2 regions of the Paenibacillus yanchengensis genome follow, and region 2 is predicted to be linked to the other one. Evidence: predicted binding sites of a transcription regulator. Region 2 holds the regulator's gene; the other holds the start of a gene.
What was found. Region 2 encodes Rex, which represses fermentation and respiration genes when NADH is low (regulators of the CRP and FNR family bind a similar motif). Its sites were predicted from a motif close to TTGTGAAATATTTCACAA; they were not measured.

Region 1: nadA (quinolinate synthase NadA) is a predicted target of Rex. The motif match lies at 8,287-8,304, and genes of this name have one in related genera.

What each region holds. Positions count from the first base shown of each region.
Region 1 covers NZ_JBHUMH010000052.1:37,106-52,334, reverse strand. Annotated here, with positions in the region: gene ACFSTH_RS13770 (anthranilate synthase component I family protein) at 1-965, opposite strand, end outside; gene cysK (cysteine synthase A) at 1,094-2,032, opposite strand; gene ACFSTH_RS13760 (peptidylprolyl isomerase) at 2,127-3,086, opposite strand; gene hslO (Hsp33 family molecular chaperone HslO) at 3,102-4,001, opposite strand; gene ACFSTH_RS13750 (type III pantothenate kinase) at 4,001-4,777, opposite strand; gene nadC (carboxylating nicotinate-nucleotide diphosphorylase) at 4,782-5,657, opposite strand; gene nadB (L-aspartate oxidase) at 5,650-7,263, opposite strand; gene nadA (quinolinate synthase NadA) at 7,297-8,235, opposite strand; gene ftsH (ATP-dependent zinc metalloprotease FtsH) at 8,562-10,556, opposite strand; gene hpt (hypoxanthine phosphoribosyltransferase) at 10,655-11,194, opposite strand; gene tilS (tRNA lysidine(34) synthetase TilS) at 11,244-12,665, opposite strand; gene ACFSTH_RS13715 (protein kinase domain-containing protein) at 12,682-13,605, opposite strand; gene ACFSTH_RS13710 (vWA domain-containing protein) at 13,592-14,314, opposite strand; gene spoIIE (stage II sporulation protein E) at 14,602-15,229, opposite strand, start outside.
Region 2 covers NZ_JBHUMH010000012.1:93,900-109,128, reverse strand. Annotated here, with positions in the region: gene ACFSTH_RS04190 (tetratricopeptide repeat protein) at 1-342, shown strand, start outside; gene dapB (4-hydroxy-tetrahydrodipicolinate reductase) at 391-1,191, shown strand; gene mgsA (methylglyoxal synthase) at 1,222-1,644, shown strand; gene bshB1 (bacillithiol biosynthesis deacetylase BshB1) at 1,641-2,351, shown strand; gene bshA (N-acetyl-alpha-D-glucosaminyl L-malate synthase BshA) at 2,392-3,561, shown strand; gene ACFSTH_RS04165 (CCA tRNA nucleotidyltransferase) at 3,574-4,890, shown strand; gene ACFSTH_RS04160 (biotin--[acetyl-CoA-carboxylase] ligase) at 4,844-5,827, shown strand; gene panB (3-methyl-2-oxobutanoate hydroxymethyltransferase) at 6,086-7,045, shown strand; gene panC (pantoate--beta-alanine ligase) at 7,042-7,905, shown strand; gene panD (aspartate 1-decarboxylase) at 7,912-8,295, shown strand; gene ACFSTH_RS04140 (tetratricopeptide repeat protein) at 8,386-9,048, shown strand; gene dinG (ATP-dependent DNA helicase DinG) at 9,063-11,903, shown strand; gene ACFSTH_RS04130 (redox-sensing transcriptional repressor Rex) at 11,931-12,587, shown strand; gene ACFSTH_RS04125 (amidohydrolase) at 12,568-13,875, shown strand; gene ACFSTH_RS04120 (hypothetical protein) at 13,908-14,399, shown strand; gene ACFSTH_RS04115 (hypothetical protein) at 14,526-15,062, shown strand; gene ACFSTH_RS04110 (AAA family ATPase) at 15,055-15,229, shown strand, end outside.

The DNA.
Region 1 (15,229 bases), on a different contig from region 2:
TGAAATTGCGGTGTCCGTAGCAGCCCCATATAAGGAGATGGATTAATTATTTTCAACCATTCGTAAAGCTCCTCCGCGGTAATCGACACATCTCTACTTTGACGTAAAGATAAATTGACTTGGAATACATCGCCAGCTGCAATATATGATTGAATCGCTGTAACGGCATCCATATAGGCTTGTTTTGCGAATGGTGAAGTATTACCGGACATTGTATCCGCATCAATATCTATCGAATGCTGTTCACTAAAGGTAAAACGCTCTTTGTACAGCTGCTCTCGCACATCTACTTGCTTCGTTTCTCCCAATAGTTTTTCCCAAAATATCTCCATCTGCTGAGCTCGATCCATTGCTTCTGTGTAATACTGCTCTAGTTGTTGTCTGTCTGTTTCGGGAGCAATAGGCTGATGTATTATACAAAAGACTTGCTGCTCTTCATGATCAATCACCCAGATTTCATTAAACTGCATAAATAAGTAATCAGGTATCGCCAAATCATCGTTAGCAAGATCAGGTAACTGTTCAATGCTTCGCGCCACATCGTAGCTTAAAAAACCGGCACATCCACCTTTCCACTTCGGAAACTGACCTGTTGGCAATGATGGTGCTCTATATATACTCATCCAACGTTCAATAGCTTGAAGTGGTTGCTCTTTCCAGGCATGCTTTAGTTGTTTGCTATATTGACCGTCGCCAGCACGATATAATTCGTACGCTTCTGCTTGATCATTTTTCCCTTCAATTAAGCTAGCTGGATGCAATCCCAAATAGGTATAACGACCTTCCTTTCCACTTTCAAGTACAAGCGAGTAGGGCGATGCTTCTTTCCATACGTCTTCCCATGAGTTTAGGTACGGCTGGTGAAGCGGCCAGCGAAATGAATGCACGAACGGGAACATATTATACCGTTTCTCCGCACGCTGTTCATCCCACTCCATCCACTGCTGCCACTTAATTAACATCATTATTTCCTCCGCTTCAAGTTGTTATCTATTCTGCCTAGTATACAAAAAAATATGAGAAGCGTAAATGTATCACGATAGAAAACAAAAAATCCTTCATCCAAAAAAAGAATGAAGGATTGGATCTGCAATTAATCTTCGAAATTAAACAAAGGTGTACTTAAATAGCGTTCTCCATTACTTGGTATAATAGCAACTACTCGTTTTCCTTTACCTAATTGCTTAGCCACTTGCAGCGCAGCATAGATAGCAGCTCCAGATGAAATACCGCATAAAATTCCTTCTTCTTTCGCAGCACGACGAGCATATTCAAATGCATCATCATTTTCTACTGTAATGATTTCATCGTAGATATCACGATTCAGTATATCTGGAATAAAGTTGGCACCGATACCTTGAATTTTATGAGGACCTGGCTTGCCACCCGACAATATCGGTGATGCCGCTGGTTCTACTGCAACAATTTTGATATTTGGAAACTGTTGTTTTAACACTTCTCCTGTACCACTAATCGTACCACCAGTACCAATCCCAGCAACGAAGGCATCTAATTGACCATCATGTGCTTGAATAGCTTCCACTATTTCAGGACCTGTCGTTTCACGGTGTACTTTTAAATTAGCTTTGTTTTTAAACTGTTGTGGCAAAAAGTAAGATGGGTTTTCGGCAACTAATTCTTCTGCTTTCCTTACAGCACCGTTCATCCCTTCGCCGCCTGGCGTTAACACCAAGTCAGCTCCATAAGCTCTTAATAAGTTACGACGTTCAATACTCATCGTCTCTGGCATAACAAGAATAGCTTTGTATCCCTTTGCCGCTGCAACAAGAGCCAATCCGATTCCTGTATTTCCACTGGTAGGCTCAATAATCGTATCGCCTGGTTTTAATAGCCCTTCTTGCTCCGCCACTTCGATCATACTAATGGCGATTCTGTCTTTGACACTAGCTCCTGGATTTTGATACTCTAATTTCACATATATTTCTGCGCTGTCTGCTGGAACAAGTCGATTAAGTCGAACTAGCGGTGTATTGCCGATCAATTCTGTAATACTCTGCACAAGTTTAGTCATAACAGTAATCTCTCCTTATTCCGACTCGAATAGTCGGTATTGATTACTAACATCTTATCAATTGTATTGATTATTTGTCAATTGCTATTTTTACCTATTTGGTAATTAATGCATCATATTTTTTAAGGAGTTCATCTTCTACTTGTTGTTGAGACATGGCTGCCATTAAAGCCAGCTGTTTATGTGCTTCTTCTCGCTGTTTTTCGAGTGACAATGATTCTGTAACTTCTTTCCCCAGCAATTGCACGATAGCATGACCTTGGTCTATTTCGATAGGGCCTGTAATTTGACCAGGTTGCATCCCATCGGTACGAGCTAACAGCTTCTTATCATAGAATGGATCATCTACAGCAATTTTGCCCATATCTCCACCATCATTAGCGGTAAAAGGATCGACCGAGTATTGTCTGGCTAGTTGAGCAAAATCTGCGCCTTGTTCAAGCTCTAATAACAATTGATCAGATTTTTGCTTTGTTTCCGTTACAATCCAACGCATATGCAATAATACTTCCGGCAAAAACTGTTCCGGATGGTTGGCAATGTATTCTTCTATTTGACTATTCGAGATGTTCACCATCGACATCGTTATTTTATCAAGTAGTAATTTACTTTTCACTTCATCACGAACTTGTTGTTTGTCCATACTGAGTTGCTCGCGCATGATCGTATAAAATTGTTCTTCACTATCATAATCCGCGATCCAGCTCTGAAGTTCTTCTTTCATTTCCTGTTCCGTTACCATAATCCCTTGCGCTTGCGCTTCTAATTCCAACGCTTTTTGTACCATCATACTACGCAATACGGTATCACCATGATGAGCATAAAGCTCCTTAGTCAGTTGTTCCCTCGATATTTTTTCGTTGCCAATGGACGCAACAATATCTGTTTTATCTTCCGGCAATAATCCTTGTTCCACGTTATCCGTTTGGGATGGCTGCTCACTTCTCTCTTCACTCGGTTGTGGCCACCATTTAATAATAACAAAGCCAGTCAATGCGATCATCGCAATCGCCTGAACGACAACTACCAATTTAAGCCATTCATATTTCTTCATTACACAATGCCCCGTTTATTGTACAGGTTTCGGTTTTGCTTGTATGAGCAGTTGCTCTAGCTCCAGTTTGTTCAATCGATAGGCTTCATTACAAAATTGACAAACAACTTCAGCCTGGCCATCTTCTTTAATAATTTGAAGTAGTTCTTGTTCCCCTAAACTTATTAGCGTCTGTTCTACACGCTCCGTTGAACATAGGCAAGCAAATTGTAATGGTAGCGTATCATGAATAACTAGATCGTCACCGACTACCCACTGCAATATTTGTTCCGGCGTCTCACCTTGTGCCATTAAATCAGTAATCGGCGGTAATACAGCAATAGCATTTTCTAACTTTGTAATTTCTTCATCAGTTACTCCTGGCATTACTTGTACAATAAATCCACCTGCATGCATAACTGAATTATCCGTATCGACTAAAACGCCTAAACCAACTGCCGAAGGTGTTTGCTCCGATACAGCAAAGTAGTACGTAAAATCTTCACCAAGTTCACCAGACACAATGGGAGTACTGCCTCTATAGGGCTCTTTGAGACCCAAATCCTTAATAATGTGAATATGCCCGCTACGACCAACAGCACCAGCTACATCTAGTTTCCCCATGGCATTACTTTTCAAATGAACATGCGGATGATCTACATAGCCGCGCACTTTCCCTTCGGCATCTGCATCAACTACGATTTGTCCAAGTGGTCCGTCACCTTTTACTTGTATCGTTAATTTTTCTTTATCTTTGAGCATAGCACCCATCATCACTCCAGCAGAAAGCGTCCGCCCCAGCGCAGCTGTCGCTGTTGGATATGTATCATGTTGTTTGCGCAAATGCTCTACTATCGCTGTAGTACGCGCTGCAAAAACCCGTATTTTCCCACCCCAAGCTGTACCACGTACTAATATATCTTGCAACGTTTCCATCATGACATTCCCTCCCGATTTCGATCATAAATAAGGCGCAGTCCTTCTAACGTAAGTAATGGATCGACGACCTTTATTGATTCTGACTCTTCGGCAATTAGCTCTGCCATACCACCAGTTGCAACAACCGTTGGATTTACTTTAAACTCTTTTTTAATTCGGTTAACGATACCATCTACTTGTCCAGCATAGCCGAATATAATTCCCGCCTGCATGGAAGTGACAGGATTGCGACCAATAACACTTTTGGGTTTGACTAGTTCAATTCTTGGCAATTTTGCTGCACGTTGATATAATGCCTCTGTAGATATACCAATTCCTGGAACAATAGCACCGCCTAAATAATCACCCTGTACATCGATATAATCAAATGTAGTAGCTGTGCCAAAATCAATAACAATTAATGGCGCACCGTACTTCGCAATAGCAGCTACCGAGGTAACAATCCGATCAGCACCTACTTCACGTGGGTTTTCATAGCGGATATTTAAACCTGTTTTTGTTCCAGGTCCAACGATTAAAGGAGTACGTTGAATATATTTATGTGATAATTGTTCCAACACCGGCAATAAAGGCGGTACAACGGTGGAAATGACGACCGACTCCACTTGACTTGCTTTAACTCCTACATGCTGGAACAGATTTTGCAATATCATCCCATATTCATCTACTGTAGCGGAACGATTGGTGCTCAAACGCCAGTTTTGTAGTAGCTCTTTATCATTAAATATACCGATAACAATATTAGTATTACCAACATCTATGACCAAAATCATTTTTTTATCCACCCTTCTTCTCAAACAGATCCAAACTAATATCTATGGAATGAAAAGAATATGTTAGGCTTCCAACGGAAATAACATCTATTCCTGTTTTTGCCATATCATAAATCGTTTCTAGTGTAACTCCTCCAGACGCTTCTACGATAACATGGGGACTCGTTTGCTTTATCACTCGAACAGCCTCTGTCATAGTGATATTACTCATATTATCTAACATAATAATATCAGCACCAGCCGCCAACGCTTCTTGCACTTGGTCTAATGTTTCTGCTTCAACTTCTATTTTCATCGTATGAGGAATGTTTGCTCTAGCTGATTGAACAGCGGCAGTAATACTACCAGCACCTTTTATATGATTATCTTTAATCATCACTGCATCATACAGTCCGAATCGATGATTTGCTCCACCGCCAACTCTTACAGCATACTTTTCTAATGCGCGGTGTCCTGGTGTCGTTTTGCGAGTATCAACCAATCGAACAGGAAGTCCTTGTAACGCATCGACAAACATTTTTGTTTTGGTAGCAACACCAGACATTCGCTGTAATAGATTGAGTGCAAGTCTTTCACCAGTCAACAAATGATGAACGCTACCTTCTACTTCTGCAATAATGGTACCAGCCGCTACTTGCTCGCCATCTTTTTTGAAAGCTGTAAATACTAATGTTGGGTCAACGGTATGAAATACAAGCTCAGCAATCTTTATTCCCGCTAACACACCAGCTTCCTTTGCATGAATGACTGCTTTAGATGCTATATTTTTTGGTATGGTAGTTAGTGTCGTTATATCGCCACTACCTACATCTTCAGCAAGCCAAGCGCTAATTTGTTTCCGTAGTTCTATATCATTTATTATCGATAACTGTTCAGACATATTCCTGACGCTCCTTTATCATACCGTATTCTCGCTGTTGTAGAGAATGTTTTTTCCATTTTTCATCATTTAATTGCGGATAGTCTTCACGATAATGAGCGCCTCTGCTTTCTTGTCTCCATAACGCTGCTTCTGTAATGATTAACGCACATGTTAATAAATTGGCAAATTCAAATTGCTCATAGTCTTCTAGACACATATCAAACGTAGGCAGTTGTCTTTCTAGTTCCAGACGCGCTTGCCGCAATCCGGGTTCATGCCGAACTAAACCAACATAGCGAAGCATTAATTTTTGTAATTTCAATCTTTTTTCTACTACAGGCTGAATCATCACTTGCTTACGATCCGTTCGTGTAGAGATTTCAGGCATAGCTGGTAACGGCTCTAGCTGTGCTACTTTAGCAATGATTCTATTACCAAACACAATCGCTTCCGATAAAGAGTTACTTGCTAATCGATTAGCACCATGCACACCAGTTGACGATACTTCTCCACACGCAAACAAACGATTGATATTAGTCTCTCCATGAAGATCGGTTTTCACGCCTCCCATCATATAATGCATCGCAGGAGCTACTGGAATCCAATCTGTCGTCAAATCAAGCCCATACTTTAAACAATACTCATAAATCGTAGGAAAACGATGCTTAATTTTTTCTGGTGATTCATGTGTTATATCTATATATACAAACGTTGACTTCGTCTGATCTATCTCACTTACAATCGCCCGAGCTACAATATCACGAGGAGCTAATTCCTCTAGTTCATGATATTTGTGCATAAACCGTTCGCCTCGGATGTTGCGTAGTACCGCACCTTCACCACGTACTGCTTCCGATATTAAAAACCGAGGAGCTCCCGGGTAACAAAGTGCCGTCGGGTGAAATTGAATAAACTCAGCATCTTGTATAGCTGCTCCAGCTCGATATGCCATGGCGATACCATCACTAGTAGCTACTTCTGGATTAGTCGTGTAGCGATATAACTGACCAGCACCACCAGTACATAGAATGGTTGCCTTTCCACGGACAATTAATCGTTGACCATCTGGCAGTTGGACAAGAACACCATAGCACTCCCCACGCTCCACAATTAAATCAATGACAAAATGATTATCCCAAATTTCGATATTACTATTTGCACTTGCCTGTTCTGATAACGCACGCACAATTTCGTAACCGGTCGCATCACCATTAGCATGCAGTATTCTACGCTGGCTATGCGCTCCCTCTTTCGTCAAAGCTAGCTTCCCATCTTCCTCATCGAACTTCGTACCAAGTTCCATTAACCGCTCAACACCTGCCGGTCCTTCATGTACAAGCACACTAACTGCTTCTGTAGAGCATAGCCCTGCACCGGCATTTAACGTATCTTGCATATGAAATTGTGGGGAATCATCGGTAGAAGTTACAGCCGCAATCCCTCCTTGAGCATAGCGAGTATTACTATCGAGTAGCGACTTTTTCGTAATCAATAGTACCGCGTGCTCTTTACTTGCATGAATAGCGGTAAAAAGACCGGCAATGCCGGCCCCAATAACGATGACATCTTTTTCAATTACAGGAAGCTTATCAAGTTCAATATCTACTAAATAATTCGGAATCATATTTATTCCCCCAGCGGATAGGAAAACGTCATGTTATTTTACTAACAACATCCGTTCCAAAGATTGACGAGCTTGATCTGCAACGTGAGGAGGTACATAAATTTGTGGTTGCATCGTTTCCAAACATTTCACTAGTTTTTTCAAATTGTTCACTTTCATGTTCGGGCAAACTAAATATTTGGAAGCAAAATGAAATGTTTTGTCAGGGCTATCTAGCCGCAGCTGATATCCTGTACCATCTTCTGTACCAACGATAAATTCTTTTGCCGTAGATTCACGACAGTATTTTAATATAGCTGTTGTGCTTCCAACAAAATCACCAAGGGCAACTACTTCTGGGCGACATTCTGGATGTACGACAAATTCAGCATTCGGATACTTTGCTTTCATCTCTTCTACATCTTTAACGGTTAACATGTCATGAGTGTTGCAGTAGCCTTCCCAAATAATCATTTTTTTGTCTGTATTTTGTTGAACGTAATGACCTAAGTTTTTGTCCGGTACCCAAATCACTTCATCACTCTCTACCGAATTCACTACTTTCACAGCATTAGCTGATGTACAACAAATATCTGTCTCTGCTTTTATCTCTGCAGAAGAGTTAATATACGTCACTACTTTTGCATTCGGATGTTGCGCTTTCAGCTTACGTAGCCCATCTACATTAACCATATCTGCCATCGGGCAGCCCGCTCGTTCATCTGGTATAATAACCGTTTTGTTCGGAGCTAATATTTTGGCACTTTCGCCCATAAAATGAACGCCACAAAATACTATAACGTCAGCATCTGTCTCGGCAGCTTTTTGTGCCAACAAAAAAGAATCTCCTCGAAAATCAGCTACAGCTTGAATTTCATCTCGCTGATAATAATGAGCTAAAATAATAGCGTTACGTTCTTTTTTCAATTGAAGCAATCTTTCTGTTAATTCACGATTTTGTTCTTGCTTACGCTGTAGCGCTAAAGCTTCCACTATTAACACTCTCCCCTGTAGAAATTATCTAATTACACAACTTTTAGCACATTGTGAAATCTTGCACAAAGTAGGCGACCCGACAACCTGAAAAATTAAACCTGTTTACAATTTCGTTAAATTTAATCGATTAAAACCTAATGTACACTTGCCTGCGTAGTCTGTCAATGGAAGATTCGACATTTTCTTGTCACAATTTAAGTTTCTTATATCTACAAGCGTTCTTTACCAATAAAATAGCAGTATTGCGATGTTGCTATAAAGAAAGGCGATCCCGCGCTGAAGCAGGATCGCCGTAAGCTTTGAAAGTTACGTCTGTTTATTACTTACTCTGTATCATCAGAAGACGGTTTATCATCACCAGATATTGGTGGTTGCTTAGTTCCGTCACTGTCACGTGGTTGAATGCGAACTTTCACATCACCAATTTCATCAATGATCGGATCTGCTTTTGATTCAGGAGCTGGCTTTGAGCTACTAGTTGAGCCATCTGGCAACTTACCATGATCAATCAACGAAGCAATTTGCTCACGCTCTAGCGTTTCTTCAGACAACAACGTCTGTGCAATCAAATGCATTTCATTACTTTTTTCTGTTAGCAAGTTTTTCGCTCGCTCGTAACAGCTGCCGATAATAGCTTGCATTTCTTGATCAATTTCGTATGCAATCTGATCGGAGTAATTTTGTTCATGACCGATATCGCGACCTAAGAACACTTGACCTTGAGAACTACCAAATTGCAATGGACCGAGTTTATCACTCATACCATATTCCATAATCATGCTGCGTACAATACTTGTCGCTTGTTTAAAGTCACTGTATGCGCCAGTTCCGATTTCGCCGATGAATAATTCCTCAGCTACACGACCTGCCAACAATCCGGAAACTTTATCAAGCAACTCTGGCTTCGTAACAAGCATTCTATCTTCTTTTGGCAACATAATAACATAGCCGCCAGCTTGCCCACGTGGTACAATCGTAACTTTGTGGACTTCATCTGCATGTTCTAAGAAGTAACCTGCAATGGTATGCCCCGCTTCGTGATATGCCACAATGCGCTTCTCACGATCAGATACAACCCGACTACGCTTCTCCGTACCTACAATAATACGATCGATTGCATCATCGACTTCTACCATCGCAATTTCTTTTTTATTGCGTCTAGCTGCAAGTAATGCAGCTTCATTTAATAAGTTTTCCAAGTCAGCACCACTAAATCCAGTCGTGCGCTTAGCAATAACATCTAGTTTCACATCATCTTCCAACGGTTTATTACGTGCGTGAACTGTCAGTACCGCTTCCCGTCCTTTTACATCCGGACGATCTACTGTAATTTGACGGTCAAACCGTCCTGGACGAAGCAATGCCGGGTCAAGAATATCTGGGCGGTTCGTTGCAGCAACGATAATAATCCCTTCGTTCGCACCAAAACCATCCATTTCAACTAGTAACTGATTAAGCGTTTGTTCACGCTCATCATGCCCGCCACCTAAACCAGCACCACGCTGGCGACCAACTGCGTCTATTTCATCAATAAAGATAATACATGGCGCATTTTTCTTTGCATTTTCGAACAAGTCACGTACACGAGACGCACCGACACCGACGAACATCTCTACGAAATCAGAACCTGAGATGCTGAAGAATGGCACTCCCGCTTCCCCTGCAACAGCACGGGCAAGTAACGTTTTACCTGTACCTGGAGGACCTACAAGTAAAACCCCTTTTGGTATTCTTGCACCTACCAAGTTAAACTTGCGTGGATCCTTCAAGAAATCAACAACTTCTACCAGTTCCTGCTTCTCTTCATCGGCACCTGCTACATCATTGAATGTAACTTTCTTTTTCTCCTCGTTATATAATCGCGCACGGCTCTTGCCAAAGTTCATCACCTTGCCTCCGCCACCTTGTGCTTGATTCATCAAGAAGAAGAATAAGATAAAGATTAAAATAAACGGAATAATAGAAGTGAAAAATGTTAGCCAGAAACTAGGACGATCCATTTCTTTGTTGACAAGTTCAAAGCCAAATTGCTCCTGCCAATCCATGATTCGATCTCCGGCTTCCACCCCAACTCTGGAAGTAAACTTATCGCTAGTTGCATCAGCTGGTTTTTCTGAAAACCTACCTTCAACAAAATACGTTTGGTTTTCAAATTTTACTGCTAATTCTGCTACTACCCCTGATTCTACAGCTCGCTTCAGTTCGTCATATCTAAGCGGTGTAGAAGTTTCCCCCGATCCGCTCAAAACTTTAAAAATACCGACAGTAACCAAAAAGATAATTAAATAAAAACTAGTATTTCGGATGATCCGATTCATCCCCTACCTCCTCTCAGACGCTTTAAACATTCTACCATAGCATGACTTTCCATAACAATAGAGGTTGCTTGGGATGAGCATGTACGGTGATGCATCATTTATTTTTCATACACTTCCGGCTTCAATATGCCAATATAAGGAATATTACGATATTTTTCAGCAAAGTCAAGACCATACCCTACAACAAACTCATCTGGTAGTGAAAATCCTTTATAATCGGGTTCCAAGTCTACTGTTCTTCTTGCTGGTTTATCAAACAACGCTACTACGGTTACCGTTTTCGCATTGCGACGTTCTAATACATCAATTAAATAACTTAAAGTAAGTCCACTATCGATAATATCTTCAACTATAATGACGTCTCGACCTTCAACAGATACATCTAAATCTTTAATAATTTTGACAACGCCAGATGATTTTGTAGATTGCCCATAACTGGATACTGCCATAAAATCTAATTCAAGTGGCACGGTAATAGCTTTTACCAAATCAGCCATAAAAATAAACGCACCTTTAAGAACACAAATAACGAGCGGATTACGCCCGTTGAAATCCTCGCTCAATTGCTCACCTAATTGTTTTACTTTGGATTGAATTTGTTCTTCACTGTAAAGGACAGCTTTAATATCATCTTGCAACGTATGAATCCTCCCACAACATTCAAAATTAATATCATTGCTCATTTGGTTATTGCTGATAAACTACTATTCGTAGAATTGCCTTTGTATCGACATTCACCAAACCAATGCTAGAGCGTCTTATTCCGGGTATCCATAACAACCGTTCTTCAGCATCAAACAGCAGTGGATATCGTTCTCGTTCCAATTGCGTTACTTTTGCATCTACGAACATATCTTGCACTTTTTTTGAACCCTTTAGTCCTAATACATTCATTCGGTCTCCTGGTTCACGAGTTCTGATCATCAATGGAAATGAAATAGCTGCCAGATCAAACTGTGCTTCAGCACCTGTTCGAGCAGTATATTCCGAAGTATTTGCCACTCGTTCCAACGTCAATCGCCATCCATGCGGCAATTCAAATTGTTGTAAAGTGGTAACTTCTGCTATGTATATCGGGTAGACCGTTTCCACTGCACTTTCCTGATGAAAAGACGGTTGATATAAAAAACGAATATGATCATATTCCTTTCTTACTTCAATCTTCCATCCAGCTTCAATCCTACTTGTACTAGCGGTATTGGCTCTCGTCATCGCTCGTATTGCTTCTATACGTTCGAAGGAAAAACCATCTGGCACATTTGAAAGATAACTTAATATTAGTTTAATCAATCTCCTTTGTAAAGCAACATGCAATTGATTCAATGATTGCAGCGAAATAATACATTGTTCTTGCTTAATTGTGACTAATTTATTAAAAAATTGCTGCGTCTGTTCTTGTAACCACTCATCTTCTGCACTAACAATTTCCGCCACTCGTTGTAGTGCATCTGGCAATTGCTGGTTATAGTGCGATAGAAAGGGGATCACATCATGTCTAATTTGATTGCGTATGTAGTCTTTTTGCAGGTTGCTGCTATCTATCATGAAAGGAACAGCATGTTGTTCACAATAAGAGATAATATCCATTTTATTCATACGCAGTAATGGACGAATAAATACCGATTGTTTTTCCTGCCTAACTGCTCGCATACCAGATAATCCAGAAAGCCCACTACCTCTGATGAGGTGCATAAGCACTGTTTCAGCCTGATCGTCACCATGATGCGCAAGAGCAATAAAATTGGTTCCATATGAAATGGCTACTTGTTGCAGAAACTGATAACGTTGTTCCCTTGCCGCTACTTGCGCATTTGCTTTAGTAGCTAATATAATCGCAGGCATCTGCAATTGTATCGTTTCCAAAGGAATTTCTAAACTAGTTGCAAATTGTTCGACCATTGTTTGTTCAGCCGCTGACTCCACAGGACGAAATCCGTGATTGACATGTGCAGCTACGATTTTAATTTGCTCTGCATGAGATACCCGTTTAAGTGCATGTAACAAACACATCGAATCGGGACCACCCGAAACAGCTACAATTATCGTATCTCCAGCTTGCCACATTTGCTGCTCAGTTGCAAATTGAACGAGTTGTTTCGTCAATTCCACCGCTGCTATCCCCTCCTCATAACCCAATAAACCATATGAATGTGGCTCCGGCGAGCATTGCCCCAGATATAGCAGCTAACCCTTTCAGCCATAGCGGTAAACGATTGACAGCTACTTTTTTGCGATGATGCTGTCGCAATAAACTACGCCATAATGCCAACGACTCTTCACTATGAACAAACTGTCCGTGTAACGCTTTATGTAACCAAGGGGCAACTTGTTTCAATTGCCCGTTGTTCTCGGCAATGTCGAGTAAATTAGAAATGGAACGATTTTGTGGCAACGATTGTTTCGTTATAGCATTTAGTTTTTCAGGCTCCAGTAATTGCACAGCAAGGACTGCAAACGAAAACAAATCATATTTGAAATCTGCCGATCGAGATCCAGCGTTCCAATATCCACGATCATAAATTTCTGTAAATTGCCGAACACTTTTGCCAAATTCCGTCGCTCCACCATAATCGACCAATTCCGCTTTTCCATACTTCGACACTAATATATTATCAGCCTTCACATCGCCAAAAATCCAACCGATTTGATGTAGCTTAGACAGCTTCTCTAACAGATGCAAACCAATAAGCGGAAACCAGTCCACCGATTGTTGCTGTAAAAACTGTGTTACGGTTACACCCTCTACAAAACGCATAATGTAAAAAGGGTGGCTTTCTCCCGTCGGTAATTGTACATCGTCAACATCCAATAACTGTATATAAAGCTCTGGCTGTTGCTTTGCAATCATTCGCAGCACATTGGCCTCTGCTTGCAAGTCAACGACATCAAAGCCTATTTTGAGCGCATACTGTTCTCGCTTATGGTGCACCAAGTATACTTGACCGTTAGCCCCTTCACCCAACAGACGCTCTACGACATACTTTTGCTTTTGCCACTTACCGAATATTGTAGTTCCTCGCTCCAACTGTAATTGATTAGGCGTAGTCACTCATCATCCCATCCGTTTCATCATCCACCCTGCGCCGATTAGCAAATTGATCAAAAGCTTGTAACACATACATAATAGCAGGTCCAGTTGGCGTAGTGCCACTAAGCGGCAAATTGTGAAAAATATGATTCAATTTCGAAAACTGATTCGTAAAATCTACATCCATCGTGCAATCACCACCGTGCTTGTGCGCCGGAAAATGGAATACAGCAACTTCACTATTTCCTTGTCTTGCCTGTAAGCTTAACATCAAATCAGCAATAGCCTCTTCTACTGCTGGCAGTTTATGCTTCATACTAGCACTGGCATCAATTAATAGAGCTATCTTCAAATCTGTTGTTTCTGTTAACTGCTCCATCACTCGCACTACTTCACCACGTTTTTCAGGTGGCAAAGCTTCAATCGTTGAAGTGCCTAATACTTGCTGCAATTCCTTATGCACAGCCTGTTGAATCGTTTGTACCACTGTTTTGCGAGTCATCATCTGTACCGTTTGTGTCAAATCTCTCGTATTGACTAGACGGCTCATTCCGCCTCCAGCTCTAGCTATCTCTGCAATTTCTTGCGCGCCGAATTCTCCTAGATCACCATCATCTAGTACGCCAATAACGTTGACGGATATTGCTTCCGCCTTCGCATGTGCCGCAGCAACTACCGGACTCATTCCAACATTCGAACAACCATCTGTTATTAATAATATTTGTTTCATTGTTTATTTCCTCCTCTATCGTCTATCGAAGGTATACAGAATATCCTTCGCTAGATGCTGAAAAATAAACTACTCTCTATCAGCTTTTCCTATTATCCGAGGAGATAAACAACTAGATTCACATTTTCTAAAATTATTCCATAATATTACTACAAGCTATCATAGCTAAGTATACCATAGACACCTTTTGAACATACAAAAAAGCTTTCTCATTCCCTAAGTTTCCGCCACATGTATGCTGAATAATATATAGCTAGAAACTAGTTTATGCGAAAGCTTTTTTTTAATTAACTGACCGTACGCGGTCGTTCCAATCGGTGAACACCTGGAAAGCGGAACGTCGACCACTCTGGTTGATGTTTATCTATTTTTGTTACTAGCACCGTCATATCGTCATTTATATCTCCATCTTGATAACGGACTACTGTCTCCAATATTACATCTGCCATTTCTTGTGGATCTTCTACCTTTAATTCACTTATCACTCTCCTCATCCACATTTCTTTGTTTACTGCATACCCTGGAGCATCATAAATGCCATCACTCATCATAATTAACGTATCACCTGGCTGCAATTGAGCAGAGACAATATCCACATCAATATCTTGGAGTATACCAATCGGCAAATTGCCAGCAGCTACTTCTATCACCTCATTACCTCGTTTAATGAAACTTGGAGTAGATCCTATTTTCATAAATGTTGTTTGCGCTGAATATAAATCTATAATTGCTAAATCTACGGTAGCAAACACTTCGTCAACTGATCGTAGCACCAATACCGAATTAACCGACTTGACCGCTAGTTTCTCATCCATGCCAGATTGTAACAATTGCTGTAATATAGATAGTGCAGTACTGCTTTCTTGCCTTGCCCGCTCACCATTTCCCATACCATCACTAATCGCAACCGCAAAT
Region 2 (15,229 bases):
TGGCAGAAAGCAAAAGATTATGCTAGCACTGCATTAAAGCTTGAACCGCACAATGAAAAGTATCATTACCAACTAAAAGTTAGCGAAGCTAATTTATTATATGAGCAGGCAAAAGGTTACATTGGACAAAAACCACCAGCGTTAAAACAAGCGGCAATATTATTAGAAAAAGCAGTAATTAGTGATGCACTTCACTTTGAAGTACGGTATACTTTAAGCCTAGTGTATAATGAGTTGGGTCAGTGGGAATTGGCTTATCTGCATGCGAGTGAGGCATTAAAGTTATCGCCCGACCATAGAACATTACAACGTTTGATTGTGGATTTAAAACAAAAATTATAGTAGTATTCATTGTTAATTATCGATTATTTTGAAGAGGAGAAATTCGATATGGATAAAATAAAAGTTGCAGTAACTGGTGCAGGCGGTAGAATGGGGCGGGAAGTTGTTAAAATGGTGCTGGAGGACGAAAGCTTGCAACTCGTTGCAGCTATTGATCCTTCAGCAGGCCCGATTGACGCAGGTATTCTGGCAGGTATGGGGCAGTGTGGTGTAGTTGTTAATGCATCGTTGGAAGATGCACTGAGACAAGCAAATGCGGATGTTATGATTGATTTTACTGTGCCACAAGCAGCTTACAAAAATACGTTAGAGGCTATTTCGTTTGGTGTGCGACCAGTAATTGGAACTACAGGATTTACACCAGCTCAAATAGAGGAGTTACAACAGCTTTGTGAGCAAAAGGGAATCGGTGGACTAATTGCTCCCAACTTCTCAATTGGTGCTATTTTAATGATGAAATTTGCTGCTGAAGCATCTAAATATATGCCGCATGTCGAAATTATCGAGTATCATGGAGATCAAAAGTTAGATGCACCTTCAGGTACTGCTGTAAAAACAGCAGAGTTAATTTCAGAAGTGCGTGAAGAGTTAAAACAAGGAAATCCAAAAGAGGAAGAAACAATTGAAGGAGCTCGTGGTGGATACTACAATGGCTTTAGAATACATAGCGTCAGATTGCCAGGCGTATTTGCACAGCAAGAAGTCATTTTTGGCGGCTATGGTCAAACATTGAAAATTCGTCATGATTCCTATGATCGTGCAGGTTATATGCCGGGCGTTAATATTGCTGTCAAAAAAGTAGTTACGTACACCGGACTCATCTATGGATTTGAACATATTATGGATTAAGCGCATGTCGTTGCGCGAGAGGAGTAAAATATGCTTAATATAGCATTTATAGCACATGATCGTAAAAAAGAAGAGATGGTCAACTTTGTAACTGCTTATGAACCGATCTTTGCTGGACATCAGTTGTACTCTACCGGAACTACTGGTCAACGGATAATGGATCAAACGAATTTAAGTATTCATCGTTTTTGTTCCGGTCCATTAGGGGGAGATCAACAAATAGGTGCTCTTGTAGCGCAAAATGAGATGGACTTGATTATCTTTTTGAGAGATCCACTAATGGCTCAGCCGCATGAGCCTGATATTATAGCGTTGTTGCGTTTGTGTGATGTGCAAGGTATTCCAGTTGCTACGAATGTAGCGTCAGCAGAATTGCTTGTAAGAGCTTTAGCGAGGGGAGATTTTGCATGGAGAGAGTTAGTTCATAAATATAAACCGGAGACTGTTGAATAATGGACAAGCTTGATATTTTAGTATTTGGTGCCCATGCCGATGATGCAGAGATTGGAATGGGCGGTACGATTGCTAAGCATACGGCGCAAGGTTACCGAGTTGGAATATGTGATTTAACACAGGCAGAGATGTCTTCTAACGGCAATGTAGAGCTACGTCAACAGGAGGCATCTCAAGCTGCTAGTATACTTGGAGTGGCGATGCGAAGTAATTTGCAGCTTCCTGATCGTGGTTTATATGGTGGGGAAGAGCAATTACACAAAATTGTTGCCGAAATTCGCAAATGGCAGCCGAAAATGGTATTCGCTCCATTTTGGATCGATCGTCATCCGGATCATATCGCTTGTAGTAAATTAATAGAAGAGGCTGTATTTAATGCGAAGTTGCGTAAATATATGCCTGATCTACCAGCTGTTCAAGTCGAACAATTAATATATTATTACATAAATGATGTAGAGCAAGTGAATATAGTTGTTGATGTAAGTGAGTTCTATAAAGTGAAAATGGAAGCACTTCATGCGTACCGTTCACAATTTAGCGCACCCGGGACAGCCGATAGTGAATTAGACCAAGTAGCGACACCTTTGACGAATAGTTATATTGAACATGTGGCAGCAAGAGATAGTTTGCTCGGGAGAAAAACAGCCTCTACTTATGCCGAAGGGTTTGCAATAAAGCAGCCATTTCCTATTGCATCATTTTTATAATAAAAAGTTAAAACATACATGAAGTAGAGGGAGGTGCATAATGACAGAGCCTCGGAAATTGAAAATCGGAATTACGTGTTACCCGACATTGGGCGGCTCAGGCGTTGTAGCGACAGAACTGGGCAAATTACTTGCAGAGCGCGGGCACGAAATACATTTTATTACGCATAGTATCCCTTTTCGTCTAGGGAAATTTCATAAAAATATATTTTTTCATGAAGTAAGTGTCAACAATTATTATGTATTTCGTTATCCGCCGTATGACCTTGCGTTAGCAAGTAAAATGGCTCAAGTAGCTAAAATGCAACAGCTAGACTTGTTACATGTTCATTATGCTATCCCTCACGCCGTTTGTGCGCATTTAGCTAAGCAAATGGTCGGTTACCAGTTGAAAACGGTAACGACTTTGCATGGAACAGATATAACAGTATTAGCGCAAGATGAATCGATGAAAGATTTGATTCGACTAGCGATTAATGAAAGTGATGCGGTCACTGCTGTGTCACAAGATTTAATACGAGAGACGAGAAGTTTGTTAGATATTCAAGCGCCGATCGATTTGACTTATAATTTTGTTGATAAACGTATTTATTATCCACGTGATGTTAGTAGCTTACGTGGTGACTATGCGAAACCACATGAAAGAATATTGATGCATATTTCTAATTTCCGTCCAGTAAAACGTGTGGATGATGTTATTGATATATTTTATAATGTACTGCAAACGATGCCTGTAAAGCTTTTGTTAGTTGGTGAAGGACCAGAACAATCGAAAATACAACATAAAGTACAGCGACTAGGAATCGAGGAACATGTTTATTTTCTGGGCAAACAAGAAGATGTAGCACAAGTAATATCGATGGCAGATGTGCTATTACTTCCGTCGGAGAAAGAAAGCTTTGGACTTGTTGCACTAGAAGCAATGGCTTGTGGTGTTCCGACTATTGGCTCCGATGCAGGTGGTATACCTGAATTAATCGCTCATGGGAAAACAGGTTACTTGTCTCCTATTGGTGACGTAGAGTCTATGTCGCGGGATACGATAAATTTATTAAGTGATCCGATTTTATATAGTCAGTTTAAACATGCTTGTATAGAGCGTGCTAGAACCGTATTTTGTAACGATATTATTACTGTACAATATGAACAAATTTATTATCGTGTGCTCGGTATTGATGTTGACTTACCAATTCCTATTTGTAGTGAATAATGAGGTGTTTCTATGTACTTGCAACTACCAACTGAATTAGTAAAGGCTATTCCAGTGCTTGATCGTTTATTAGCGCATGGCTATGAAGCAGTTTTTGTTGGTGGTGCAGTTCGAGATACGATACTTGGCTTGCAAGTGTCTGATGTCGATATAGCAACATCTGCTACCCCTCATCAAGTGATGGGTGTGTTTGAACGAGTAGTTCCTACTGGCTTACAGCATGGTACAGTAACTGTACTGTATAAACAGAGTAGTTATGAAGTGACGACATATCGTACAGAAGGAACATACGTCGATAGCCGTCGCCCAGCATCCGTTCAATTCGTCAATCGATTAGAGGACGATTTAAGCAGACGGGATTTTACGATGAATGCTATGGCGTTAACAAATGAAGGCGAAGTGCTTGATCCTTTTTTTGGATACCAGCATTTGTTGGCAAAAAAACTGTATGCTGTTGGTGATCCGGCGCAACGATTCGAAGAAGATGCATTGCGCATGCTACGGGCTATTCGGTTTATTGCTTGCTATGAGCTGCAACCTGCACCTTCGGTATGGCGAGCTATTACAGAGCATGGATCTGCTATACGCTTAATCGCTATGGAGCGTGTACAAGTCGAATTGGACAAGTTGTTGCAGGCTCAAAAGCCGGATCGAGCAGTCGGTTGGTTGTTAGCTAGTCGATTGTTACTCCATGTCAAAGAACCACTTTTTCCGGATATAAATTTGCCAAAGGCTAATGCTACAGAAGATCTGTCAGCTTTAGCCTTGCTGCACTGTGTAGATATGCGTTGGGCAGCTTTATTGATCATTATGCAGCGTACAAAAGAACAAACATTAGCTAGTTTTCGTGCTCTCCGATTTGCCAAAAAACGAGCGCAAGAAATAAGTGCCATTGTTGAAGTTCATGAGCTAGTGATGGATCATAAAAAAAGATCGCCGCAACATGTATCGCAGAAAACATGGGTTACCATTGTAATATCGATGGGGCAAGCAGCAATAGCAAACTGGCTTCAAATAGCCCAATTATTGCAGCAAAACAATCAGTTGATATTGGAAAAAAAAGAAATAAAGCAATATAACGAGTGGTTTCATGCGATGCCAATTTATCATATGAAACAATTAGATGTGAATGGCAATCAACTTATGGCACATTTTGCAAAACGACCAGGTGCTTGGATAAATAATCTGTTATATTATTTGCTTCAAGCGGTTGTTTGTCATGAAATAACGAATGAATATAACGAACTGCTTCGATATGCAGAAATGTGGAGAAAAGAGGTTGATGTTAGTGAGCAGCCTATTAGATATATTCAAAAGCAATCCGAATGAGTACTTGTCTGGTACGAAATTAAGTGAATTATTAGGTGTTAGTCGCACAGCAATCTGGAAGCAAATACGGAAGTTAGAAGCGGAAGGTTATGAATTTGAAGCTTCGACGAAACTTGGTTATAAATTAATGATGCATCCTAGCAGTCTGGATCGAGATTTGATCGCTAAACAATTGCACACCAAAACTTTTGGTCAGCAAATTAATGTATATCCAGCGGTTGATTCTACGCAAAATGTAGCAAGAGAAGCAGCAGAACAAGGCGCGCCTGAAGGAACGTTGTTTATTGCAGAGCAGCAACTAAGCGGGCGAGGTAGAATGGGCAGACAATGGGTTTCTCCAGCTGGCAAAGGGATATATTTAAGTATGATTTTACGACCGAATGTAGCCATTCCATTTGCCCCACAATTAACATTATTAACTGCTGTAGCGTTATGTCGTAGTTTGCGAACTATAACAGCTTTGCCGATTGGTATCAAATGGCCTAACGACTTATTAATTGGGCAGCAAAAAATAAGTGGTATATTGTTGGAGTCTGCAACAGAGGATACACGGATCAAATATATTATTGCAGGTATAGGTATTAGTGTGAACTTAACAGAGAAGGACTATACAGAGCAGTTGTTAGTTAAAGCAACTTCACTTCGCTTAGCAGCAGGGAAACCATTCGATAGGGCGACCATAGTTGGACAGTTTCTGTTGGAGTGGGAGCAATTATATGAATCGTATTTGGCAGCAGGATTTCAAGCGATTATACCGATTTGGGAAGCACTATCTGTTTCTTTGGGAAAACCGACAACGATAACGACACATAATGAAACGATTGTAGCTACTCCGATTGGGCTGGATGAAAGTGGAGCGATTCGGATTCAACTGGAAGACGGCAGCGAACGAGCGATTTTTTCTGCGGAAATGGGCCAGCCAAACATTAAAAAATAATAATTGATATTTACGAATGGAAGACAATTTGCTACTATAAATTTTAACAGGCGGTATTTGTAGAAAACTGCACTGGGTTATTGAAGTAAAAAAGATAGTGATTCAAAAGTCAAAATGTGACAAGTCGTACTCTGCTCTGAGCCGTAGGGACCGAGACAGAAGGAAGCGATAGTTAATAAAAGTTTCCTTTTCAGATCTAGGACCTTTTTAGCAGCGGCTAAAAGGTTTTTTTATGTTCAAAATATCCGTAGGAGGATGATACTGATGAGGAAAAGATTAACGATTACGAAATTGGCAGAAATGAAAAAACAAGGTCAGCCGATCTCTGTTTTAACAGCATACGATTATCCATCAGCTAAATTAAGTGAAGAGGCTGGAGTAGACGTTATTTTGGTTGGTGATTCTTTAGGTAATGTAGTACTTGGTTACGATACAACTATTCCGGTGACGGTTGAAGATATTATTTATCATACGAGAGCTGTTGCACGTGGTGCACAGAATACTTTTATAGTAGCGGACATGCCTTTTATGTCTTATGGCGCTAGTCGCAAAAAAACATTGCAAAATGCTGCGAAAATAATGCAGTTAGGACTAGCACAAGCTGTTAAACTAGAAGGTGGAGAAACAATTGCTAAAGATGTGAAAGCACTTGTAGATGCTGGAATACCTGTTATGGGACATATTGGGCTTACTCCACAAGCAGTTCATCAAATTGGCGGATATAAAGTGCAAGGAAAAGATGATGCAGATATTAAACGACTAGTGAAAGATGCAGTAGCTTTAGAAAAAGCGGGGGCGTTTAGTATCGTAATTGAACTTGTCACTGAAAAAGCAGTAAATGAAATGAAGAAAAAAATAACGATTCCGATTATTGGAATAGGAGCAGGGCGTAATTGTGATGGGCAAGTACTTGTATATCATGATGTTTTACAATACTCCTCACCATATTTTGCTAAAAAGTTCGTGAAAACTTATGCTAATTTAGCAAATGATATAAAGGAAGCCATCGGTCAATATGTGATGGATGTGAAAGAAAGAGTGTTTCCAGCTGAGGAACATACATTCGAGCCAATCCCTACAGTAGCTCCACCTAAGCAACAAACCGATAAAGAGCTAGACAACAGCGCTACACCATCAACAGGTGATGATCATGAACAATTATATGGCAGCGGAGCACCTAAAAAATCCAATAGTAAAAAGGAGAAGGGGAGCAAGTGATCACTTGTCATACTATTTCTGATTTACAACAGCAATTGCAAGATTATCGGAGCGAAGGAAAACAAGTTGGATTTGTACCAACGATGGGATATTTGCATGCTGGACATGCCAGTTTATTACACAACGCAAGGCAAAACAATGATATTGTTGTATTAAGCATTTTTGTTAATCCACTTCAATTTGGTGTAAATGAAGATTTGGATCGCTATCCGCGTAATATGCAACAAGATACGGAAGTGGCGAGAAATAGTGGAGTTGACATTATATTTGCACCAACCGTAGAAGAAATGTATCCGCAGCAGCCATTAACTAAAATTACTGTTGCACAAGTAACAGATTTATTATGTGGTGCTACAAGACCGGGGCACTTCGATGGTGTTGGGATTGTCGTTACAAAGTTGTTTCATATCGTTAAGCCGGATCGGGCTTATTTTGGAATGAAGGATGCGCAACAAGTAGCGGTAGTCGAAACGATTGTTCGTGATTTGAATATGGATGTAGAAATTGTACGCTGTCCGATTATAAGAGAACCAGATGGTTTGGCATTAAGCTCGCGTAATGTATATTTGTCAGCAGAACAACGAGCGCAAGCGGTCATTATTTCGGAATCATTAGCCTATGCGGAGCAATTATTTCTTGCAAAGGAAATGACTGGTGAGCAGATCGTGGAACAAGTTCGTCAAAAGCTACAAAGTGCATCGCTAGCTCGTATCGATTATTTACAATTACTGAGCTATCCACAATTAAAGCAGATTGATCTGCATGACATACCTGCACATTTGGAGGAACAATTGTTACTAGCGACAGCCGTTTATTTTGGCGAAACCAGGTTAATTGATAATTGTTTATGGGAAGGGTGAAACATATTGTTTAGAACAATGATGAAATCAAAACTACACAGAGCAACGGTTACAGAAGCAAATTTAAACTATGTTGGAAGTATTACGATAGATGAAGACTTGATGGATGCTGCGAACTTATGGGAAAATGAAAAGGTACAAGTTGTGAATAATAATAATGGAGCCCGATTAGAAACATATGTTATCGTAGGACCTAGAGGATCGGGTGTTATTTGTTTGAATGGTGCAGCAGCACGACTTGTACAGTCTGGAGATCAGGTAATTATTATGTCCTATGCGATGATGGAAGAAAAAGCTGCGAAAATGCATGTGCCTACTGTTGTCATTTTAGGAGAAAACAACCGAATTGAACAACAAATTGGCTCGGAGCCACATTCCACAATTATGTAATGTAATGACTGGACGATAGTATGAAAAATTGATTTGTAACAGACAATGTACGTATCATCTCCTTAGCTCAAAAAAAAGGCGGGATACGTTATGTTTCAGTATATGTTTACGACGATGCACGAAGCACTTGATCAAATTGTTGCCCAGTACAACGAAGCAGATGAAGCAGAGCAAGAGCAATATTTAGAACAGTTGAAGGAACTAAAGCAAGTAAGTGATACGTGTTTGGAGATGTGGTTGGAATTTGAAGAACGATGGACGACCTTAGTTGAATCTAACCAAAGTGACGAAGCAGTTAATTATATCCAACCTTTAGAGCCAGCAGATACTGTCAGCAATAATGATAATCCATGGAATGAATTTGCAGTGGGGAGAGGTTATTACAATTTATTTATGTTTCGTGAAGCAGCTAACAATTTTTTGACAGCTGTAGAACAAGCACCGCATAATCACTTAGCACGATTGTTTCTAGGCATGTGTTATATGCACTTACAGCAATGGCAAGCGGCGGAACGAGAATTTAAACTGCTTCTTGTATTATCAGAAAATGAAAAATGGCTTGCATTAAGTTATAATGCACTTGGATGCATTGCCGCTATTTACAAACAGTTAGATAAAGCTCAGCAATTATTCGAAAAATCATATCAAATTTATCCGCACTTTTCTTATTCTTTAAATAATTTAAAAGCATGTCAAAATAAACAACAGCAATTATCTTTATATTTTGGAAGTACGGAGCTGTGCTGTATGTGAGAGGATCGGGATGAATGAAATATGCTGTTATCGATCTGGAAACAACAGGTCATAGTGCAGAGGATAGTATCATACAAGTCGCTGCAGTAATCATCGACGATAAATTAAATATTATCGATACATTTAATTCTTATGTGAGACCCACGGTAGCAATTCCGCCATTCATTACTAACTTAACTGGGATTGACGATGAAACGGTAAAATCAGCTCCTGTATTAGAAGAAGTGCTTATTTCGCTCATCGGCAAGTTAGACGATACCGTACTAGTCGCTCATAATGTAGGTTTCGATGCTGGATTTTTGAATCAATCATTGGAACAAAATGGGTATATGCCATTCGTTGGTCGAAAGTTGGATACAGTTGAGATGTTACGCATATTGTATCCTTCTATTTCCTCCTACCAATTAGGAGCTGTCGCTGCTTATTTTTCTATTCCTCATGAAGAACAGCATAAAGCTGATCATGATGCGATGGCTACTGCACAGATTTTTATTACAATGACCAAAAAATTGCGTCAAATGCCGCTGCTTACGTTGCAGCGGCTCACTTCTTTCATTGATGAAAGTAGTGATCTCGGTTGGTTTATGCAGCAAGCAGAGCAGCATGTGACGACGTATGGCTTATATGAGCCTGATGATTTGGATTATTATCGTCAATTCGCATTGCGGAGCAAGGAATGGTATAGCGATAAGGAAAAGGATGATTCGCCAGCTTCGGAAGTGGAAGAATTATCGTTTGAACAATACTTTCAACAAGTGCAAACTAATTTTGCTGAAAAATTTCCTCTTTATGAAGAGCGCCCTGCGCAATCAGAGATGATTCAACATGTATACGATGCGTTATTGCAGGATGATCATTTAATGATTGAAGCGGGTACAGGTACTGGTAAATCGATGGGATATTTGTTGCCCGCTATTTATTATAGTAAAAAGTTTGACAAACCAGTTATTGTTAGCACGCACACGATAAATTTGCAGGAACAACTACGTCAGCGGGATTTGCCTTTGTTAGCAGAAATATTACCGTTTTCTTTTCAAGCTGCTATATTTAAAGGTCGTCGTAATTATTTATGTTTACGAAAATTTGAAGCTAGAGCTAATGGATCTGTTCCAATGGAAACGGTAGATGACAAGCATGTTACTGCTCAAATGACGGTTTGGCTAGCGGAGACAGAAACGGGAGATCATGAAGAATTAAATTTAAGCGGACGTGGGTTAGACGTATGGGAAACAGTAGCAAGTGATGCTGATTCTTGTTTGAATCGAGCTTGTCCATGGTTTCGTCGATGCTACTATCATAAAGCGCGGAATGAAGCGAGCCAAGCAGATGTTACTGTAACTAATCATTCCTTGTTGTTTACGGATGTGGCTGCGGAACATCGATTACTACCTGCATATCGACATCTTATTATCGATGAAGCACATCATTTGGAAGAAGTAGCTAGTAAGCATTTGGGTTTTCAAAATAATTATTTAAGTGCTCCGCAACTTATTACGCGCTTATTTAAAGATGCGAAAAATGGTTTATTATTACAACTTCGTCATTGTGCGATGGAAGAAACAGATGAACAAAGTAATGTTTGGATAGAAACAATCGATGATTTAATCCCTCAACTAACTACGATGAAAGAACGTTGGGATGTATTATTTGATTTGTTGTATCAATTGGTGGATCATCAGTCGGAAGAGCAAGTAGAAAATGGTGGGCTAGTATTACGTCTGCATAAAGATAAATTGCCGGAGCAATGGAATGTAATCGTTGAACATGAACAAAATCTACATAGTACAATGAATCAATTTGTCACCAACTTAGATAAGTTACTGTTACAAATAAAAGAACGTGCGGAAGAAAGTGTAACAGAAGCGGTAGTTGTAGATATTAATGGAATTGTTCGCGATTTGACGCGCATTAAAGACGAGCTTAAAATGTTTGTAAAGCTAGAAAATAAAGACTACGTATTTTGGTTGGAAGCGAGTGCAGTCTATCGACATCGCTCTATCTACTTGTACGCTGCTCCGATTGATGTTAGTAGTCAATTACAAAAGTATTTTTTTGATGTAAAAGATAGTATTATTATGACTTCCGCTACGCTGACTGTACAAAAGAGTTTTCAATATGCTGCCGAGCAGTTAGGATTGACAAGCTTTGAACAGGCAGGTAGATTGAAAACAGTTGTACTACCTTCGCCATTTAACTATCGTGAACAGGCACTTGTTGTCATTCCACGTGACTTTCCAGTGTTAAAAGGAGCTAATGTAAGTGAAGAATATTTACTTAAATTAGCACGTTCTCTTGCTGATGCTGCCAAAGAAACGGGTGGGCGTATGCTAGTTTTATTTACATCGTATCGGATGTTAAAGCAAACCTATGAACCGCTCAAGCAATTTTTGGCTGATAGTGATATTTCTATTTTAGGTCAAGGAGTAGATAGTAGTAATCGTACCAAGTTAGTGCGCCGCTTTATGCAGCAGCCAAAAACGGTATTACTTGGAACGAGCAGTTTTTGGGAAGGTGTTGATATTCCAGGCGATGCTCTACTATGCTTGGCGATTGTTAGATTACCTTTTCAGCCACCTAATCATCCATTAATTGCTGCTAAAGCAGAACTATTGGAACAGAAAAAACAAAATCCATTTATGAAGTTGTCTATTCCACAAGCGGTCATAAGATTCAAGCAAGGGTTTGGCCGACTAGTTCGTTCTAGTCAAGACAAAGGAATTGTGATTTTATATGATACTCGGGTAATTGAAAGCTATTATGGCAAACATTTTTTATATTCTCTGCCTGGTCCAAAAATCGAAACGATGTATGCAGAGCAAATGATTTTACGAATGAGAGAATGGCTTTCTACTTAACTGGTAGAGAGCTGCGGAGGTGCAATGATGAAGCAAGCGAAAATATCCGAAGCTGTTGTCAAGCGTTTGCCTGTCTATCTGCAGGTACTAAATGAATTGCAATTTCGAGACATTTTGACGATCTCATCTCAGGCTTTGGGTATGAAGCTTGATTTGAATCCAGCACAAATTCGCAAAGATTTGGCTTATTTTGGTGAATTTGGTCGAAAAGGAATCGGTTATGATGTCGCTTATTTAAGTGAGAAAATTAGAGAAATATTAAAAGTTGATCGAAAAATAAACGTTGCTTTAGTAGGCGCAGGTAATTTGGGTCATGCTTTATGCAATTATAATCGTTACTCTAAAGATAGTATGAAAATAACTGCGGTTTTTGATACGAACCCTACTAAAATCGATACTAAAATAAATCATCTACTCGTTTTACCAATAACGGAATTGAAACATAAAATTAATGAGCAAGATATTAAAATCGGCATTATTACTGTTCCTGCGCCAGAAGCACAGAAAGTGGCTAATCAGTTTGTGGAAGCAGGAGTGAAGGGTATTTTGAATTTTGCTCCAACGGTTATTAGAGTTCCTGAAGAAGTTCGGATTCATCATGCTGATTTTACAAAAGAATTGTTAAGTTTAGCCTATTATTTGCATCGTGAAGGAGAAGAATCGGATGAGTCAATTGTGGATTAAAGATGGATTGTTTGTGACGATGAATGAGCAAGCGGAAGTGATACAAGGTCATATGGTTGTAGAAGATGGTGTAATTGTTTATTTGGATAAACAAACCCCTCCAGCAACATTACTTCATAGCAATGTAGAAAAAGTAAATGGGCATCATCTTGTCTTTATGCCAGGGCTTATTAATACACATGGACATACACCTATGTCGTTGTTGCGAGGGTATTCCGATGATCAAAATTTGCAAGTGTGGCTAGAGCAAAAAATGTGGCCAATGGAAGCTAAATATACAGAGCAGGATACGCACAATGGCGCTGCAATCTCGCAAGTAGAGATGCTGTTAAGCGGTACGACGACGTTTGTTGATATGTATGATCGGATGGAAATTGTAGCTGCATTAACGGAGCAAACAGGAATGCGCGGTGTGTTAACACGTGGGGTTATTGGACTTTGTTCTCCAGCAGAACAGAAGCAAAAATTGGATGATGCGATTCAGTTTGCGGTAACTTGGAATGGTAAAGCAGACGGACGTATAACAACGATGCTTGCTCCACATGCTCCTTATACTTGTCCTCCAGATTACATTGCTCAGTTTGTAGAAGCAGCTGTAAAATATCAATTGCCTTTACATACACATATGTCGGAATCTCGTGCGGAAGTAGAGCAAAACATAAAACAATATGGTACTCGTCCAGTGGAACATCTAGATGCGCTTGGTTTTTTCTCTGTACCGAGCTTGCTGGCGCATGCTGTACATTTGACGGATGAAGAGATTGCCTTGTTAGCTGCCAAAGATGTTGCTATATCGCATAACGTTATTAGTAATTTGAAGTTAGCTAGTGGGGTAGCTAGACTACCTGAACTGTTGCAAGCAGGAGTGCGTGTTTCCCTTGGAACGGATGGTCCGGCAAGTAATAATAATTTGAACTTATTTGAAGAAATTCGACTCGCTGCACTGCTGCACAAAGGAACGACTTATGATCCTACTGTAATTCCAGCAACGGAGGCGTTAAAATTAGGTACGTATTACGGCGCGAGATCGCTACGGATGGAAGACAGTATTGGCAGTTTGCAAGTAGGAAAACAGGCAGATTTCATTGCGCTAAATATCGATCAACCACATTACTATCCGCTTACTGATATTACATCGCATCTCGTTTATACAGCGAATGGACATGATGTGCAACATGTATGGGTAGCAGGAAAGCAATTAGTGAAAGATCGTCAATGTCTCACATTAGATGTAGAAAAGATTAAATATGAAGCACAAGCCAGCTTTGAGCGGCTAATTGAAAATTAATGCGTTCTACAGATAGAAAAAGTTCAACCTTTATGACGCCACGACGTTGGGCAATGGTAACGATATTATTGGTACTTGCTTTAATTAGTGCGACTATTTACTACTTTACGATTATCCAACAACCTAAATGGGATGAAATGAAGTTGATCAAACAACGTTTAGCAACAGAAGCTAATGTAGTAGAATGGGATCAGTTAGCTAAATATGTATGGGATGAAGTCGTTTGGGTTGCGGAAGGAGCAGTAATAGATCAAGAGATCAACACTGTTATTTTGCGAGACGAGCAACCGCCATTGATTATTTTGCAAAATGAACTTATAGATCGTACACAGATAGAAGCGCAGTTTATGCAGTCCTATAGTAATGAAGATACAGTAGAATTATTAAGTAGTCGTCTAGGTTTTGTGGCTGGTCAGCCAGTTTGGGAAATATACTATAAAATGGATCAACAATATAACTATCACTTTTACGAAGCAACAACTGGACAAACGATTGATAATTATCGATTGATCAATAAACATTAAAGAAGCGGAGCCAATTGGCTCCGCTTCCTGTTTTTACAACCGCTAATAGAGTATAAACTATGATATACTTTTTGATATACGAAATAGTGTATTATTAGCTATATTACTTTTTTAGCAGGGGGCTCAATGATGAATCAATTAAAGGGAAAAGTGATCCTTGTTACTACTATTATTACTGCAATTGTATTGTTTGGAGGTTGGGCAATATATGAGCAGTTTGTCGTTAAAGCTCCGCTAGAACAAGCAATTATGAAAGTAGACGGCATTATTAAAGCCGATAAACCAGTTAGAGATCAAAAGACGATGTCAATCCAAGTGGAATTATCACCTACTGCTAATTTAAAAGAAGTTTATACGGCAATTAGTGAGCAAGGGAAGCGGATGATCGGAAATCGAACATTGCAATTAGATGTAAATAATCAGGAATACGAGCGATTAGATCAAGTCTGGGAAAAAAGTATGTTTCAAATTGCCGAAGCGATGGAAACAAGAACTTATTCCACTATTCCTAACGTGTTAGAGCAATTAGCGTCCGATGAAATAGAAGTATATACAGAAATGGATGATAGCAATGTGTATATTACTTTAAAAGATCAAAATACAGCATTACACAAAATTTTGCCGCGTGTTGCTGAAAAGTTGGGGGTTTGGACAAATGTCTAAATACTGGAAAGAAATTGTCATTGGCATTGTACCTATTGGATTATTTTTTCTAGTCTTTTTGAACAACGCTTTTCTTCCGATAGCAATCGTCGCACTGTTAGCAGTTGTTTTGTTATTTATTGCTTCTAGAGGAAAAAGTGGACTGATGGCTATGCCAGTAGCTAGAT